DNA from 4 places in the Bacteroides sp. OM05-10AA genome. Region 3 is predicted to be linked to each of the others. Evidence: riboswitches for the same ligand, from Rfam matches in the RefSeq annotation. Region 3 holds a riboswitch; each other region holds the start of a gene.

Region 1 (4,161 bases), on a different contig from region 3:
GAGAAGGTACTCCGGAATGATATAATCCTTTTCTTATATAATGGGCGGACATTTCGCTACAGATTATCTTGGATTCTTTATAACAGCAATTAGTAAGTTATAATTTGATTCGCGTGATCTGTGATGAAATGTCCGCTTTGTTTGGTTTTGCCTTGTTTGTCTTTGGTTCGTTTTTGGCTTGTTTTTGGCGTGTTTTGTCTTTGTCCGAATGATATTCCTTATAAAAGAGCCGTTTCAAGGCTCTCCTAAAAACTTGAAGAATAGCCCTACTTGTGCCGGAGTGAGCAAGATGGCTTTTTCACTATATCCGGTTTGGGCGAGTGCGGCTTGCAGTGCGGTATTCTTGGCAATCCAACTACGGAGGGTACGTCGTGCCGAGGCGGACTGTATGTGAGGCAGGTAAAGCCCGGCCAACTGGCTTTTGCTATAGGATTGTATGCGGGTACGGTTCTCTGTTTCTGTTTTTGGAGTTGTTTCTGTTTTCATATTGACTGTTTTTTAGAGGTTTATTTTGTCTGAACTCATACAAAGGTACGCCTTTTTATACCGGTTGGTTCTGTTTTGTACAGAAGCCTTTGCAGGCATGAATCGTATCAAATTGTGTTTGTCTGTTCTCTCTTGCGACGGGTTGTAACATCGTGTTTCCCTGCTTTTTTCTCTTCGTGTACTTTTGTCTTCGTAATCGGTTACAAACAGTAGTTATTTATTCATCAATCAAAAAAGAAAGGAAAATAGTATGCCATTAATTTACAAACCTTATCAGGCAACACTTGCCAACAAGGAAGGACAGAAACTTTATTATCCCCGTCTGGTGAAATTCGGGAAAATGGTCAATACGCAGAAAATGGCGGAATTGATTGCAGAAAAAGCCTCGCTGACGGCAGGTGATGTTCATAACGTGATTCGTAACCTGATGTCGGTGATGCGTGAACAGTTGCTCAACAGTCGCACGGTGCGCCTCGAAGGCTTGGGAACATTTACAATGATTGCCAAAGCAGGAGGAAAAGGAGTGGAGTTGGAGAGTAAGGTCAGCAGTTCGCAGATCACTTCATTGCGTTGTCAGTTTACCCCTGAATATACCCGTGCCGCTAACGGAAGTGCTACCCGCGCATTGACCACCGGAGTGGAGTTTGTGCACATCAAGGATGTAGCGGGTTCGTTTGTTGCCGACGATGTCATTGACAAGGACCCGGATGACGGCAACGAACCCGGTGGCGGAGGAGGCGAAGCCCCGGACCCGGCCGCTTAACCGAATTGGTTTATACCATAATTTAGGCACGGGATTACACGGATTTCGCGGTCTTTAGTGTTGTTATTGCTGCAAAGTAGCCGTGTTAATCTGTGTAATCCGTGCCTGAAAAAAAGATAGTGATTAATTAGTGACAGGTATTTAAAACGGATTATTAACCTTTAAAAGAAAACGGATGAGATTATTATTGGAAAAGTTGCTGGATATTCTTGAAGCAGTTCTGCGTTTCCGCCATCGGAGAAATGGTAAGACAGAAAAGGATTAGCCAGGTAGAGAAGAGTTAGTGTATCTGAAAAAGGTATGAAACCGAATCGTGTAAACATAATAAGACGTGTCGCCCGCACGTAGCTCGCGTAACAGGTAAAAACGTGTAGCAATCATAAAGTAGACATTAAGGTACGGAAGATGTGAAAAGTTGCCTCGTTCATTCGAGGTAGCTTTTCTTTTTTCGCATTCCGAAAATCCTTTTTCGGAAATAGGATGAAAAAGAAAAAATCAGTAGTAATTTTTAAAAGGCAGAAATATTTCTTTGATTTTGTATAGAACAAAAGAAAATAATTTCCCACTTTTGTAGCTGCAATAGGGGATATACACCCTGTGAGATGTCTGTTTTCTGGAAAAAGGATGAATGAAAACAGAAAACTTTTTGCGTTAAAATCAGAAAAAAGTTTTCCGTTTTGGAAAACTTTCTGTATCAGCGAGAAAGAAAAGTTTCCCGAAATTTAATGTTAAAAGCTAACCAAACTATTAGATAATCTTCTATCTTTGTATCCGGTTTCGGAGCTAAAAAGAGGTTTAGTCAATGAGGGAACGCTGTGTAAATCGGCGACAGTACCCGCTGCTGTAATTCTCGAAGAATCCGCACAATAGGCCACTGCATCGATGGCGGTGTGGGAAGGTGTTGCGAGGGAGGGATAAGTCAGAAGACCTGCCGGAATTTTTTAATTTTCAATTTTTAATTTTCAATTTAATAAGCTTTCGGGAGTTAAAGTTATGAACTACGCGGAAATTTGTATCATCAAACGTGATGGTAAAAGAGAAGATTTCTCTATCAGTAAGATCAAGAATGCAATCAGTAAGGCATTCAGTGCAACCGGTTTTCAGGATGAGCAGCAGTTGGTGGCTGACATCACTATGAACGTAATCAGTCAGTTTACTACTCCTACTATTACCGTAGAAGAGATTCAGGATTTAGTAGAAAAGTCGTTGATGAAAGTACGCCCGGAAGTAGCGAAGAAATACATTATTTATCGCGAATGGCGGAATACGGAGCGCGATAAGAAAACCCAGATGAAGCAAGTGATGGACGGCATCGTTGCTATCGACAAGAACGATGTCAACTTGAGCAATGCCAACATGAGCAGTCACACGCCTGCCGGACAGATGATGACGTTTGCTTCCGAAGTAACCAAAGATTATACGTATAAATACCTGTTGCCGAAACGTTTTGCCGAAGCACACCAGTTGGGAGATATTCACATTCACGACTTGGATTATTATCCGACAAAGACGACAACCTGTATCCAATATGATATGGACGACCTCTTTGAACGTGGTTTCCGCACAAAGAACGGTAGTATTCGTACCCCGCAAAGCATCCAGAGTTATGCTACTCTGGCTACCATTATCTTCCAGACCAACCAGAATGAGCAGCATGGCGGACAGGCAATTCCTGCTTTCGATTTCTTCATGGCAAAAGGTGTGGCCAAATCTTTCCGCAAGCATCTGGCATCATTCATCAATTTCTATGTCGCCATGGAAAACGGAAATCAGGCCGATGAGAAATCCATACGCACATTGATTAAAGAATATCTTCCGTCTATCAAGGCTACCGAAGCCGAACGCGAAACATTGCGCATTGCTTTGATAGCTTTACAAATCATTATAGACAAGGAACACCTTGCCCGTATCGTTGAGAAAGCTTATCAGCAGACTCGCAAAGATACCCATCAGGCCATGGAAGGATTTATCCACAACCTGAACACAATGCATTCACGCGGCGGTAATCAGGTGGTATTCAGCTCCATCAACTACGGTACGGACACTTCTGCCGAAGGTCGCATGGTGATCGAAGAATTGCTGAAAGCTACCATTGAAGGATTAGGCACAAGAGGCGAAGTACCTGTATTCCCGATTCAGATTTTCAAGGTGAAAGACGGAGTTTCTTACTCGGAGAAAGACTTTGAGAAAGCAATGAAAGCGGAAAATATCGAAGAGGCAATGACCGACCATTACGAGGCTCCCAACTTCGACTTGCTGTTGAAGGCTTGCCAGACTACGGCGAAAGCATTGTTCCCGAACTTCATGTTCCTCGACGCACCTTTCAACCAGAACGAGAAATGGAGAGCAGACGATCCGAAACGTTACGTCTACGAATTGGCGACGATGGGTTGCCGTACCCGTGTATTTGAAAATGTGGCAGGAGAAAAATCTTCTTTAGGTCGTGGCAATCTTTCATTCACTACGCTGAATATGCCGAGACTGGCGATTGAAGCCCGTATCAAGGCGGAAAACCTGATAGAGGATGAACGCAACAAGGATGCCATTGAACAGAAGGCAAAAGAAATTTTCATCGAATCCGTACATACTATGTCGGTTCTTGTAGCCGATCAGCTTTATGAACGTTATCAGTATCAGCGTACGGCCCTGGCACGTCAGTTCCCGTTCATGATGGGAAATAATGTGTGGAAAGGCGGCGGTGAGCTGAACCCGAACGAGCAGGTGGGGGATGCATTGCGCAGCGGCACGCTGGGTATCGGATTTATCGGCGGACACAATGCGATGGTGGCTCTCTACGGACAAGGTCACGGACACAACCAGAAAGCATGGGACACACTGTATGAAGCTGTGATGGAAATGAATAAAGTGGTAAACGAATATAAAGAAAAATATAACCTGAACTACTCCGTTCT
Region 2 (4,161 bases), on a different contig from region 3:
TTGTTCCTCGGTGAGAAACGGGTCGTTCCTTTTAAAGGAACGACCCGTTGGTTTTAAACCAAAAACAGTAAATATAAAGTGTTGTATATCAACTTATTACAAAAAAAAGAATTCCGTATCGATAACCTGGAAATTTTTCTCAACATTCAAAATAGAATTTAAAACTTAAAAGGACGATTTATGCAGACTTTTTTATTACAAAGATTTAAAAAACTATGGTTAAATTAAGCTGTATCTGGAGAAATACACGCATATCCAATATAGACAGCGTATTTAATTATACAAAAGGAATATTATCCATCTACTGCTTAACAATTTCCTCAATTCTCAATAACAGGTTAGGATTACTTGGACGAGCAGCAGTGCCATAATCAATGATTTGTCCTTTTCTGTTTATCAAGATATAATATGGCAATCTATTAATTTTGAACTGTTTGGTAATCTTCTGATAATTCTCCAGTCCAATATAATCAGCAGCATAGACACATTCTATATCATGATTCTTCATCGAGTATTTATCTAAACACAATTCCCATTGCTTTTTGGTATCATTACCGCCGGAACAAATGGAATAAATAATCAAATCCTTCGTAGAATATTGGCTGCGCAACTTCTTCAAGGGTTCCATCTCTGCCAAGCAAGGCGGACAAGTTGTAGCCCAAAAATCGAAATAAATAACTTTTCCCCGGTTTTCTTCAAGTATCTTATATATGCTCTCCATATACGACATTGGAGTTAACGTATTTGAACTTTCATTGTATTTGCCATACAACAAATTATCAGAAACAGACTGTGGATTCTCCAGAACGCTTTAGTTTGCCTGTACATCTGTGCTATTTGTCCCTGCAAATGAGGTATTTTTACGATTGAGTCAAATTGCGAACGCTTCCTTGAGAGGGAAATTGTATCATTAGCTTCAAGGCTATTAGCTGTAACTTTAGTATATAGATATTGATTCAATTCATTTTCTCCTATTTCGGACATAATATCATCTATCGTTGGGTATTCTTTGTTTTTAAGAACCATTCCTGTAGGAATATAATTTTCTATCCAATCGACTATATCAAACAAGCGGGCTGATAATATTCCTTTTTTATATAATTTATTGATTTCGGGCAACAGCGTGTGATATCGTGCGAACTCTTTTCTTGTTCGATATTGACATTGGCTCGCATAAACCAGGATCGTATAATAGTAATCCTGTTTCAGTAATTCCTCCGTAAACATGACGACATCTTGCATAGGCTTGTATTTCTGCAAATATTCGGCCCTGCGTTCTAAACGTGTATTATATTCTTTCTTTAGCTCTGCTTCAAAATCCTCGACACTCAAATCATTCCTGATACCATAGTCACGCATATAATAATATCCGCTTTCTGTAAAAGCCAATATTTCCTGATTCAATTTTTCCGCATCACCTGTTATTTTAGGATGAAACATATCCTTGAAATCAATCTCTAAATGGATACTGTCACCCGGATGCACATATAAATGCTCTGCATAGTTACGAATAGAAACCTCCCGTATTTTAGCATAAACAGGAAAAGTAAAATAGAAAGAACCATCCTCTTGAATGGGAGTACGGTACTGATTTTCCATATCTCTGAAAAATGGAATAATAAGTGTCAGTTCTTTTTCTTGTGGATAAAATTCACGGTTCAAAACTTTACCTGTGATAATAATCTCTTCAGCATATTCTTCCGGAAAATCATAAACGGTTTCTGTCTGATTGGAAATATCCGGCTGAAAGTTACTTTGCACTTTTTGCCGACAACTAATAAATAATATAAATATCGGCAAAAAAACGAATAGGCAGTGTTTCATTCTCATAGGGTGTTATTTGTGTATTAATAAATACTTACTTTGCGAATATAGTCATTAAATTCAGCATTTTACATCGTATCCTGTTAAATAAACCTTTACTACACAATTAGCAGATAATGCAAAATGATATTATATAAAACGGAAACAATATTGTATTAATTACAATTTTCATTATCTTTGTTTCCGAATCGGTTCCGGATGACCTTTCGGTTGTTTTGGATTAAAAGGGAACCGGGTGTAAATCCCGGACAGTCCCGCTGCTGTGAATCTCTATAACTTTCTGATAAAGACTTTTGCCACTGGCTGTGAATTGTAGGCCGGGAAGGGATCAGGAAGGGAGTTAGTCAGAAGACCTGCCATTCATTAAAGACTGTTTCTACTCGTGGGATTAGGGATACAGTTCGAAACTATACAACAACATATTTTATAAAGTTCTCATGCAAATAACCAAAAGAAATGGGACGACGGAATCCTATAACAGGGAGAAAATTGCCGTTGCAATTAAAAAAAGCTTCGCCAGTACAGGCCAGGAAATAATAGAAGAAACCATTCAGGAAATGGTGAATGAAGTAGAACAGTTTGTACATAGTAATAGTGCAAACTGCAATGTGGAGCGCATACAGGATGAAGTGGAACGCTGCCTGATGGAGCATGGCTTTTATGCAGAAGCTAAAAACTATATTCTCTATCGCTGGCAACGCACGGAGCGCAGAAAAGCGATCAACGATATCACCACAGGGACGGGCAATCCACAAATAATGGATGTGCTAAAGGAAATACAGAAAGACTTTACCAGTAATGAATATAGTCTGACTGTGTTGGCGGAAAAGTTCTCCAGTTTCTGCAAACCGGAAATGTCGTCAGACGAACGCTTGTCGGCACTCGTCAAAGCTGCGGTAGAACTGACCACGCAGGAAGCACCGGACTGGGAGTTTATAGCCGCACGGTTACTCAACTTTCAACTGACAGAAAAGCAGGAAAAACAGGCAAGAATTTCAGATATACATTCATTCTATGAGAAATTACGTTATCTAACGAATGAAGGTTTATATGGCAGCTATATCCTGGATTCTTATTCACAACAGGAAATAGAAGAAGCTGCAGGATTTATCTGTCCGGAAAGGGATAAACTGTTTAATTATTCAGGGCTGGACCTGCTCTCCAAACGTTACCTGATCCGTACTCACTCACACGAACCTATGGAGTCTGTGCAGGAAATGTACTTGGGGATAGCTTTACATCTTGCCATGCCGGAGAAACGCGATCGGTTGCAATGGGTAAGAAAGTTCTATGACTTATTGAGCAAGCTGGAAGTAACGATGGCAACTCCTACCCTTTCCAATGCCCGTAAACCTTATCATCAACTTTCCAGTTGTTTTATTGATACGGTGCCTGACAGTTTGGAAGGCATTTACCGCAGTATAGACAATTTTGCCATGGTCAGCAAGTTTGGTGGAGGTATGGGAATGTATTTCGGGAAGGTGCGTGCTGCGGGTGGAAACATCCGAGGTTTCAAAGGTGTGGCAGGTGGAGTAATCCGATGGATGAAACTCGTGAATGATACTGCCGTAGCCGTCGATCAGTTAGGAATGCGTCAGGGGGCTGTAGCTGTATATCTGGATGTATGGCATAAAGACTTGCCGGAATTTCTTCAACTCCGTACGAATAATGGGGATGACCGCATGAAAGCTCATGATATATTTCCCTCCGTATGCTATCCGGACTTGTTCTGGCAAATGGCAAAAGAAGATTTGAATAAGCAGTGGTATTTGTTCTGTCCGAATGAGATTATGACTATCAAAGGATATTGTCTGGAAGATTATTACGGGGAAGAATGGGAAAAGAGGTATTGGGATTGCGTGAATGATCCACGTCTTTCCAGACGAACTATTAGCATCAAGGATATAGTCAGACTGGTATTGAGATCGGCTGTAGAAACAGGTACTCCTTTTACATTCAACCGGGATATAGTGAATCGTGCCAATCCGAATGCTCATCAGGGGATTATCTATTGCTCAAACCTATGCACGGAAATCGCACAGAACATGTCGGCTATTGAATCGGTTTCTACCGAAGTTCGTACTGAAGATGGTGACACGGTAGTAGTAAAGACGGTTCGCCCCGGAGATTTCGTCGTGTGCAATCTCGCCAGTCTTTCTCTCGGGCATCTACCGTTGGAGGATGAAGAATTGATGAAAGAAAAGGTAGCAACAGTGGTTCGTGCGCTTGACAATGTTATCGACCTGAACTTCTACCCTATTCCTTATGCTCAAATAACCAATCATCGTTATCGTAGTATCGGTCTTGGAGTTAGCGGTTATCACCATGCACTTGCCA
Region 3 (4,161 bases):
TTAATAATCAATTGGATGGAAAAAGGATATATTAATATGTTATCCCAACGACAGAATCAATATTTGTGCCGTCAATACTCGCAGAAACATGGTGAGCGGATATACCGTAGCGTAACCAACGGCAGGTGCATCACAGGAGGTCAGGTCATTGGAGTAAGCCAATGCCGGCGGATTGGTAGTAGAACCAGCCAGAACCCCGATAAGCGTGAAATAATTCAGCTTGCAATAATACCGTCCTATCAATCCTGTAATCAGAAGTGGCAGGATGGTTATAATGACTCCGTAGCCTACCCATACATATCCTCCGCCATGAATGACTGTGTCTACAAAGCCTTCGCCTGCTCCCAAACCTACGCAGGCGAGGAAGATGGAAATACCGATTTCACGAAGCATCAGGTTGGCACTCATGGTGGTATAAGTAATCAGCTTGTATTTCGGACCGAAACGGCTAATCAGGATAGAAACGATGAGCGGACCGCCTGCCAATCCTAGTTTCACAGGTTGTGGAATTCCGGGAAATGCGAAAGGAAGACTTCCCAGAATACATCCTAAAGCGATACCTATAAAGATAGGAATCAGGTTCGGATGATTTAAGCGTTTCATGGAGTTGCCAAGTACTTTCTCTGCATGGGCAACAGCCAGTTCGGAACCTACAATGGTGACACGGTCTCCCATTTGTAACTGTAATTGTGGAGAGGCTACCAAGTCTACTCCCGAACGATTGACGCGGGTGATGTTTGCTCCGAAGTTATTTCTGATTTTGAGTTGTGAAAGCGTTTTCCCGTTCAATTCCGGTTTAGTAATCAGGATACGGCGTGAAATGAGCTCTTTGTTCAGTTGTTCCCATTCCATTTTGATTTCCTTTCCGAAGAATACAGTGATTGCTTCCACGTCAATCGGGGTAGAGATCACTAATATGATATCCCCTACATGTAGGGTTGTCTCGGAATTAACCAATTCGGTTTCTCCACCTTCGCGGTGTTTGATGCGGGAAATGACAAATTTACGGTTCAGTAACGGGCGGAGTTCTTTAATCTTGATACCGTTTACCGATTCGTTTCTCACCTCGATGGAGATAGGGCGTACAGTAAGTTCCTGAAGATGTCCCAGACCGACTTCTGCATCTTTTTCTTCTTGAGCAGTATTGATGCGCAGGAGATATTTCAAAGCAAGCAGTGAGAGGATGATACCTACTACACCCAGCGGATAACTGACAGCATATCCTAAAGCAATTTCGGGAGCGTCTATACCATTCAAATCACTGTTGGCCTGTTGTGCGGCTCCCAGTCCCGGAGTGTTGGTGACGGCTCCGGACAGAATACCTACCATTGTGGTAATCGGAGTTCCGGTGGTGAAGTGCAGGATGATAGTAATGGTTACTCCTAATACTACTACTAGCATGGCCAGCATATTCAAGGTGAAGCCACCCTTTTTGAATGCCGAAAAAAAGCCGGGCCCCACTTGCAAACCAATTGAGTAAACAAACAGAATCAATCCGAATTCTTTTAGAAAGTGGAGCAGGTGTTCGTCCAGATTCATGTTGAAATGGCCGAATACGATTCCGACAAAGAGTATCCAGGTAACTCCCAGAGATACTCCCCGCACTTTGATTTTTGCAAGGATGATTCCAAACGCTATGGTTAGTGACAGAATCAGTACGGAGTGTGCCACTCCGCCGCCCCAAAGATTGGGGTAACCTTCAAATAAATTTCTTAGAACTTCCATTGTGATTATTATATGATGATATTTAGTTTAGCTAAAAGTACCCCCGGAGAAATCACTTCTGCGGGGATACGCACACATTGAGCATGACGGTCTAATGCCGTCCTTTTGATATTTTAGCTAGAGAGAATTTATCCTCCTTCAATCATTTCCGATGTCATGACTACTCGATTCTTTTTTTACAGTCTGCCGTTTTCCTATCCCACGAGTAAAAACAACTATAAAGGTATGAATGGCAGGTCTTCTGACTGACTCCCTTCCTGATGCCTTCCCGACCTTGACTATCGATACCTGGTCAGTGGTAAAAGTAAATATCAAGAAGTTGAATGGAGTTTCACAGCAGCGGGACTGTCCGGGATTTACACCCGATTCCCTTTTAATTCAGATAGTTGATATGGCTATCTGAAACCAATTCGGGGGCAAAGATAGCGAATTTATATAGGAACCCAAATGAATGCTACCTATTTATTTTATACACAGTCTGATTCTTGTCGGATATCTGTTTGTTTATTTGATGCGTACTCTCATCTCCTGCACATCAAACGTGACGGATTCATTTCGGAAAAGTCTTTCTATATGTCCGCTGGCCACCATTTCCGGAGTAGGCAGCGTGTACATCTGCGGATTATCTATGAGCATGATGGAGTCGCAAAGCGATAAAGCGATGTCGAGGTCATGAGTGGAGAATAAGACACATTTTTTTTCTTCCTGTGCCAGTTTCTTTAAAAGCAAACAGAGCTCGTAGCGGTTAGGTAAGTCCAGGAAGGCGGTCGGCTCATCAAGCAGGATGACGGGAGTATCCTGTGCAAGAGCACGGGCAATCATGATTCGCTGACATTCGCCATCGGACATTTTATCCATTGTCTTTTCTGCATAACCGGACATACCGACTAGCTGCATAGCGTCATCCACCCGCTTTTGGTCTTCCGGTTGCAGTTGGCCGATCCAGTTGGTATAGGGAGCACGCCCTAAGGCTACTACATCTTTACAGCAGAGATTGGCGATGCGTACTTTATCGGTGGTGACAAAGCTGATATTCCGGGCTAATTTTTCCGGTTTCAATGAAGCTATGTTTTTTCCTTGCAGAGTAATTTCTCCTGATTGAGGCTTTTCCAGTCCCATCATAGCACGGAGCAGGGTGCTCTTTCCCGTTCCGTTTCGTCCCAGCAGGGCAACGAGTTGTCCGCCTGTGATTCGGGCATTTACCGTTTCCAACAGCGTGCGCTGTCCATATCCTAATGTCAGTTCTTTAAGTTCTATCATTTGAATCTACGCAAGTTTTTAGCAATTACCCATAAAATAACCGGAACACCTAGCAAGGCGGTGATGCAGTTAACCGGAAGTAGGAACTTCTTGGCGATGATGTCGCAGAGAAGCATGCTGATAAGCCCTGTCAGCATGGTGCCGGGGACCAGTATCCGGTGGTCGGCATTGTTGAATAGCAGTCGTGTGACATGCGGTACTGCCAGGCCGATAAATCCTACCGGACCACAGAAAGCGGTGACCGTTCCTGTCAGCAGTGCGGTAGAAACGAAGATGAACGTGCGTGAACGTTTTATGTTCATTCCCATCGTTCGTGCATAATTTTCACCGAGCAGTAGCAGGTTCAGCGATTTGATACAGGCTACGGAAATCAGTAAGCCGATACATAGCATCGGTATCATAATTCCCAGTTGGGTGACTGTGATATGGCTAAGAGATCCCATTGACCAGAGTGTGAACATTTTCAGTTGTTCGGCAGAACTTAGGTATTGGAGTATCTGAATGATAGCGCCTGCTACGTAGCCTATCATAACTCCCATAATCAGCACACCGAGAATGTTTTTTACTTTCCGGCTGATAATGGCTACTCCCAATAAGATTATGGCAGTTCCTATCCAGCCCGAACCTACGATACCCAGCGACTGAAGAATTGGAAACTCCGCCCATCCAAGTAATGGAGCACCTAGTATGAACAGAGCTACGCCCAGTCCTGCACCGGAACTTACTCCCAGCAGGTAAGGATCTGCCAACGGATTCTGGAATACTGTTTGCATCTGTAAACCGCTAACGGAGAGTGCTATTCCTATCAAAGCCGCTACCACTACCCGTATGAAACGGATAGAAAGGAGAATATTCCGTGTCATTTCGTCACATTCGCCTCCGGTGAGTACAGCCCATACCTTGGTGATAGGAATATATGTATCTCCCGTTGCCATGTCTATCAGTAATAACAGTATGGCAACTATACCCAGTGTAATGAATAAAAAGGGAGTACGTTTATCAGGCTGTTTCATTCCAGGTGTCTGTAATAGTAAAGTGAATCGGATACGAGTTCGGGGTGAAAGATATGAATCAGATCACGCAATACGACGTCGGGACGTACCACTGCAGATTCCCAGTAGTCATTACCTCCTGTCGGTGTTGTTCGTAAATTGTTGTTGTAAACAGTTTTTTCGC
Region 4 (4,161 bases), on a different contig from region 3:
TATCTCCTGAAAAACAATATCATAATCAGCGTACCGAAGCATAATATCTTAAATCGGCCTCCTTTTGCCGTGCTTGGGAGAAATTGCTGATACGTTTCATATATCCGATGACGCGGGTCAGATAATCCACATTCTCGCTGTGACATTCGGGACATTCATGCAGATAACGTTTGTCGATATGATGGCATTTGTTACATACTGTATTCGGAATATTGAATGTGAAGTAGTTGCAACCTTCGGTAGCGGCAACACGAAGCAACTGCCGGTATTGCTCTTTGCTAAGATGCTCTTCCAGATTCATGTGCAAAGCCGAACCACCCGTCAGATGCTCGATATAACGATGCCCGTGCAGGCGGAATTTATCGACAATGTTCAGTGATTTGTCTTCTACAATATAGAAATAGCTGTTGTAACATTCGCGGTAAGTCTGGAATCCGGCTTCCTTGTCCCATTTCGCGTGTTTCACACCCACATTTTCGGCAGGAATCATTTCGCAGTTGAAAAGTACTTCTTTGGTACGATATTTCTTATTGTATTTCTCAATCATGCCGAGAATCTCCTGCACAAAAGCCTCGTATTTCGGATTGTCGTTGATGTCGATTCCCATAAATTGGGCTGCTTCCACCAGTCCGTTCACACCGATAGTCAGATATTGGCGGCTCATATTGATATAGCCTGCATCAAACAAAGGCAACATACCCTTTGCCTGCAATAATTTCAGGTTCTCATTATAGGCAAGCTGTACTTTGTGAACCAAGTCTACTACTTCTTCCAGGAAGAAAGGGTAGAGAATACCTGATTTTACAGCATGCTGTATACAACGGTTCAGATTGATGGTCAACACGCTCTTCGAACCGGTAGAGACTCCTCCGGCTCCCAATGTATAGCTAAAGCCATTGTCCTGTATTTCATTACGCAGACGGCAGCAGCTACTCAAAGAGTCGGCATTGTCACTCATATAGGTGAAGAATGAATGTCCTTCGGCATACATTTCAGCGGTGAAGTCGCCATATTCCTTATCCAGTACATCGCCGTCTTTGGTCAGGAGTGCCATTGTCTCTACAGGGAATGTCAGAACGGTGCGTGTACGCTCCTTATTAAACCATTTCATAAAACGCTTCTGCAACCAGCTAAGCGAATCCCAGTCGGGTTTGCTTCCGTCGGGGAAAACAAAGTGCTCGAAAAGGCTATTGAAATAATACTTGTCATAATAAGCCACATTCCAGAAAACTGCCTGGAAATTGCGGGCACCCGTAGGCTGGTTGATGGAATATACGATTTGCTCGAAACAGTCTGTGATGATTTTATCGATCGATCTTTGTTTCAGAGACAAGTCTGCCAGTTTATCAGGGTGTTTATAATAATCCTGCCCGTATTCCAAACCGATGAAATAGTTCATGTACATCAGGAATTCAGGAGTGGCACATGCGCCGCTTAGCATACTGGATACGATAAATACCATGTTGATAAATCCTCCGCAGAAGGATTTCAGATTGGTCGGGGCGGTAGAATTGCCTCCTACTGCTGTTGTTCCTGCTATCAGCCAGGGATACATGGTAATACTGGCACAGTAGTTCGCCAGATTGGTTTCATCATTTTTGTAGATGAAGTGATGATTCAGGAGTTCCAAATAACGGTCGGAAGCCTCTTTACCATACATATCTCTCAAACGGTCTGTCAGCAGGCGGCGGTTGAGGCGGATGAAATTGGATTTGGGCAGTTCTCCTATCAGCGTGGCGATATTCTTGTTTTCCACATTGGCGTTGGCATCGTACTTACTACCGCTGGCAGGGTTGGAAGCATCGCAATAATCCATGAGGAATTTAAGTTTGTCTCTGACTTCACGGTCTTCCAAATGTTTTTGACGATACAGCATATACGCTTTGGCCACGCTGTAATAATGTTCTGCCATCAAGGCGACTTCCACCTGGTTTTGGATTTCCTCTACGTTTGTTCCGTCACTGATACTGACACGGCTTAACACATTGGTTATCACATCTTGCGTAGCAAAACTACCTACTGATAAAAATGCCTTGGATATGGCATTTTTGATTTTGTCGAGGGAAAAAGCTTCTTTTTTCCCGTCTCTTTTGATAATGAATATCTCCGAACTAATCATACCTATATTTTAAGAATTAACAAAATAGATTTAGTGCCTACATAGTTATTCATGCACGACAATTTCTGGAGACTTGTAATAAAATGGACCTGTACGATTCGTTCTATTGCCTTTCACCCGAAAGCCTGGAATAACGGAAATTTTATCGGCAGGTCTTCTGACTTGTTTTTGTTGTGGCGCCTTCCCGATCCGTTTCATGAATCAGTGGCAAATGAATGCCATAACATTTCTCTTTTTTATGAGAGAGATAAAACTTACAGCTACGGGGATAGTTCCGGATTTTCACTGGATTCCCTTTTAATTCCGTCTGGTGATAATGCCATTTCGGAAACCGATGTTGGCGGCAAAGTTAGAAATTAAATCAAGATTCCAATTGAAAAGGAAGAAAAATATTCGCTCTTTATCAGAACGATATATAGCATTAACAACCTGATAACTTTCCGTTTATGTTCTATTCTTCGTATTTTAGTAGAGTCCGGTTTATGTATTTCCTGCCTGATGGATGAATGAAAGTGTAGAATAATGAAACAAGATGCATTATGGTCAGCGATGTTGGGATCCCTTTCTCTTCAGGGAATGAGGCGTTTGCATTGATGTTTCCATATTTTAGATTTTTCGAAAGCATAATAGATGTTAATAGGGCTTATGGCTTGCGAACTAATATTTGATACGATATGTTGTTTAAAGTGAATAACGAATTAAAAAATGAACTAGAAAGTTAGACATGAACAAACAATACATTTCTAATGATTTAGGAGATAAAACATTACATTTAAAAACTTATGAATATGAGAAAATCTATTATTTTATTAGCTTTTATATTGGGTGGCTTTACAGTAGCAAATGCCCAATCAGTTGTAGAAGGTACCAAACTTACAGATAATTGGTCTGTCGGAGTAAATGCCGGTGGAGTCACTCCCCTTACTCACAGTGCTTTCTTTAAAGGTATGCGTCCCACTTTTGGAGTGGGAGTCTCAAAGCAATTAACTCCTATCTTCGGTTTGGGATTCCAAGGGATGGGATATATCAATACCACTTCCAGTAAAACGGCTTTCGATGCTTCGGATGTCAGTGTATTGGGTAAAGTCAATTTGATGAATCTATTTGCAAGTTACACGGGCGAACCTCGTTTGTTTGAAGTGGAAGCTGTTGCCGGAATGGGTTGGTTACATTATTATGTGAATGGCGATGGCGATCAGAACTCCTGGTCTACTCGTTTGGGATTGAATTTCAATTTCAACTTGGGTGAAAGTAAAGCATGGACATTGGGAATCAAACCTGCCATTGTGTATGATATGCAAGGTACTTATCCTGAAACGAAGAGCCGTTTCAATGCTAATAACGCAGGTTTTGAGTTGACAGCCGGATTGACATATCACTTTAAGACAAGTAACGGAACACATCATTTTGCCAAAGTGAGAGTATATAATCAAGCCGAAATTGACGGACTGAACTCTTCAATCAATGCACTTCGTGCAGATGTAAACAACAAAGATGGTGAGATCAGCAATGCAAACCAACGTATCAACGGATTGCAGGAAGAACTTGAAGCATGCCGCACAAAAGTGGTTCCGGTGGAGACTGTAGTGAAAACCGCCCGTGTACCCGAATCTATCATTACTTTCAGACAAGGTAAATCGTCAGTTGACGCTTCACAACTTCCTAATGTGGAACGTGTAGCTTCTTACCTGAAGAAATATGCTGATTCTAAAGTGGTTATTAAGGGATACGCTTCTCCGGAAGGTAGTGTTGAAGTGAATGCCAGAATTGCCGCAGCACGTGCAGAAGCTGTAAAAACGATCTTGGTCAACAAATATAAAATCAGTGCATCTCGTATCACTGCTGAAGGTCAGGGTGTAGGCGATATGTTTACTGAACCGGATTGGAACCGTGTAAGTATATGTACTATTGAAGATTAAACTGATATATTACAGAAATAGAATAATGAAGGCTGCCCCAAAAGGCAGCCTTTGTTGCATATCTTGGGTTGTATTTTTTGAATACTCTGAAAGTTTAGTAAACAGATTTCTTTGTACATTACA

Evidence for each region. A riboswitch is a leader RNA that binds a small molecule or an ion and turns the genes downstream of it on or off. The one in region 3 is predicted to bind cobalamin.
Region 1: linked by a shared signal. The riboswitch ahead of DXB58_RS12930 (anaerobic ribonucleoside triphosphate reductase) and the one ahead of DXB58_RS12340 (putative transporter) in region 3 are both predicted to bind cobalamin.
Region 2: linked by a shared signal. The riboswitch ahead of DXB58_RS18860 (ribonucleoside-diphosphate reductase subunit alpha) and the one ahead of DXB58_RS12340 (putative transporter) in region 3 are both predicted to bind cobalamin.
Region 4: linked by a shared signal. The riboswitch ahead of nrdD (anaerobic ribonucleoside-triphosphate reductase) and the one ahead of DXB58_RS12340 (putative transporter) in region 3 are both predicted to bind cobalamin.

The regions. Positions count from the first base shown of each region.
Region 1 is NZ_QSUR01000014.1:109,300-113,460, forward strand. It holds gene DXB58_RS12915 (hypothetical protein) at 1-20, shown strand, start outside; gene DXB58_RS12920 (DUF4248 domain-containing protein) at 235-486, opposite strand; gene DXB58_RS12925 (HU family DNA-binding protein) at 737-1,249, shown strand; cobalamin riboswitch at 2,011-2,200, shown strand; gene DXB58_RS12930 (anaerobic ribonucleoside triphosphate reductase) at 2,243-4,161, shown strand, end outside.
Region 2 is NZ_QSUR01000026.1:58,324-62,484, forward strand. It holds partial or broken gene DXB58_RS18855 (TlpA family protein disulfide reductase) at 302-1,824, opposite strand; cobalamin riboswitch at 1,997-2,200, shown strand; gene DXB58_RS18860 (ribonucleoside-diphosphate reductase subunit alpha) at 2,262-4,161, shown strand, end outside.
Region 3 is NZ_QSUR01000013.1:121,276-125,436, reverse strand. It holds gene DXB58_RS12340 (putative transporter) at 40-1,725, opposite strand; cobalamin riboswitch at 1,939-2,150, opposite strand; gene DXB58_RS12335 (ABC transporter ATP-binding protein) at 2,230-2,985, opposite strand; gene DXB58_RS12330 (iron ABC transporter permease) at 2,982-3,998, opposite strand; gene DXB58_RS12325 (ABC transporter substrate-binding protein) at 3,995-4,161, opposite strand, start outside.
Region 4 is NZ_QSUR01000003.1:237,436-241,596, forward strand. It holds gene nrdG (anaerobic ribonucleoside-triphosphate reductase activating protein) at 1-42, opposite strand, end outside; gene nrdD (anaerobic ribonucleoside-triphosphate reductase) at 26-2,119, opposite strand; cobalamin riboswitch at 2,249-2,470, opposite strand; gene DXB58_RS03640 (OmpA family protein) at 2,902-4,038, shown strand.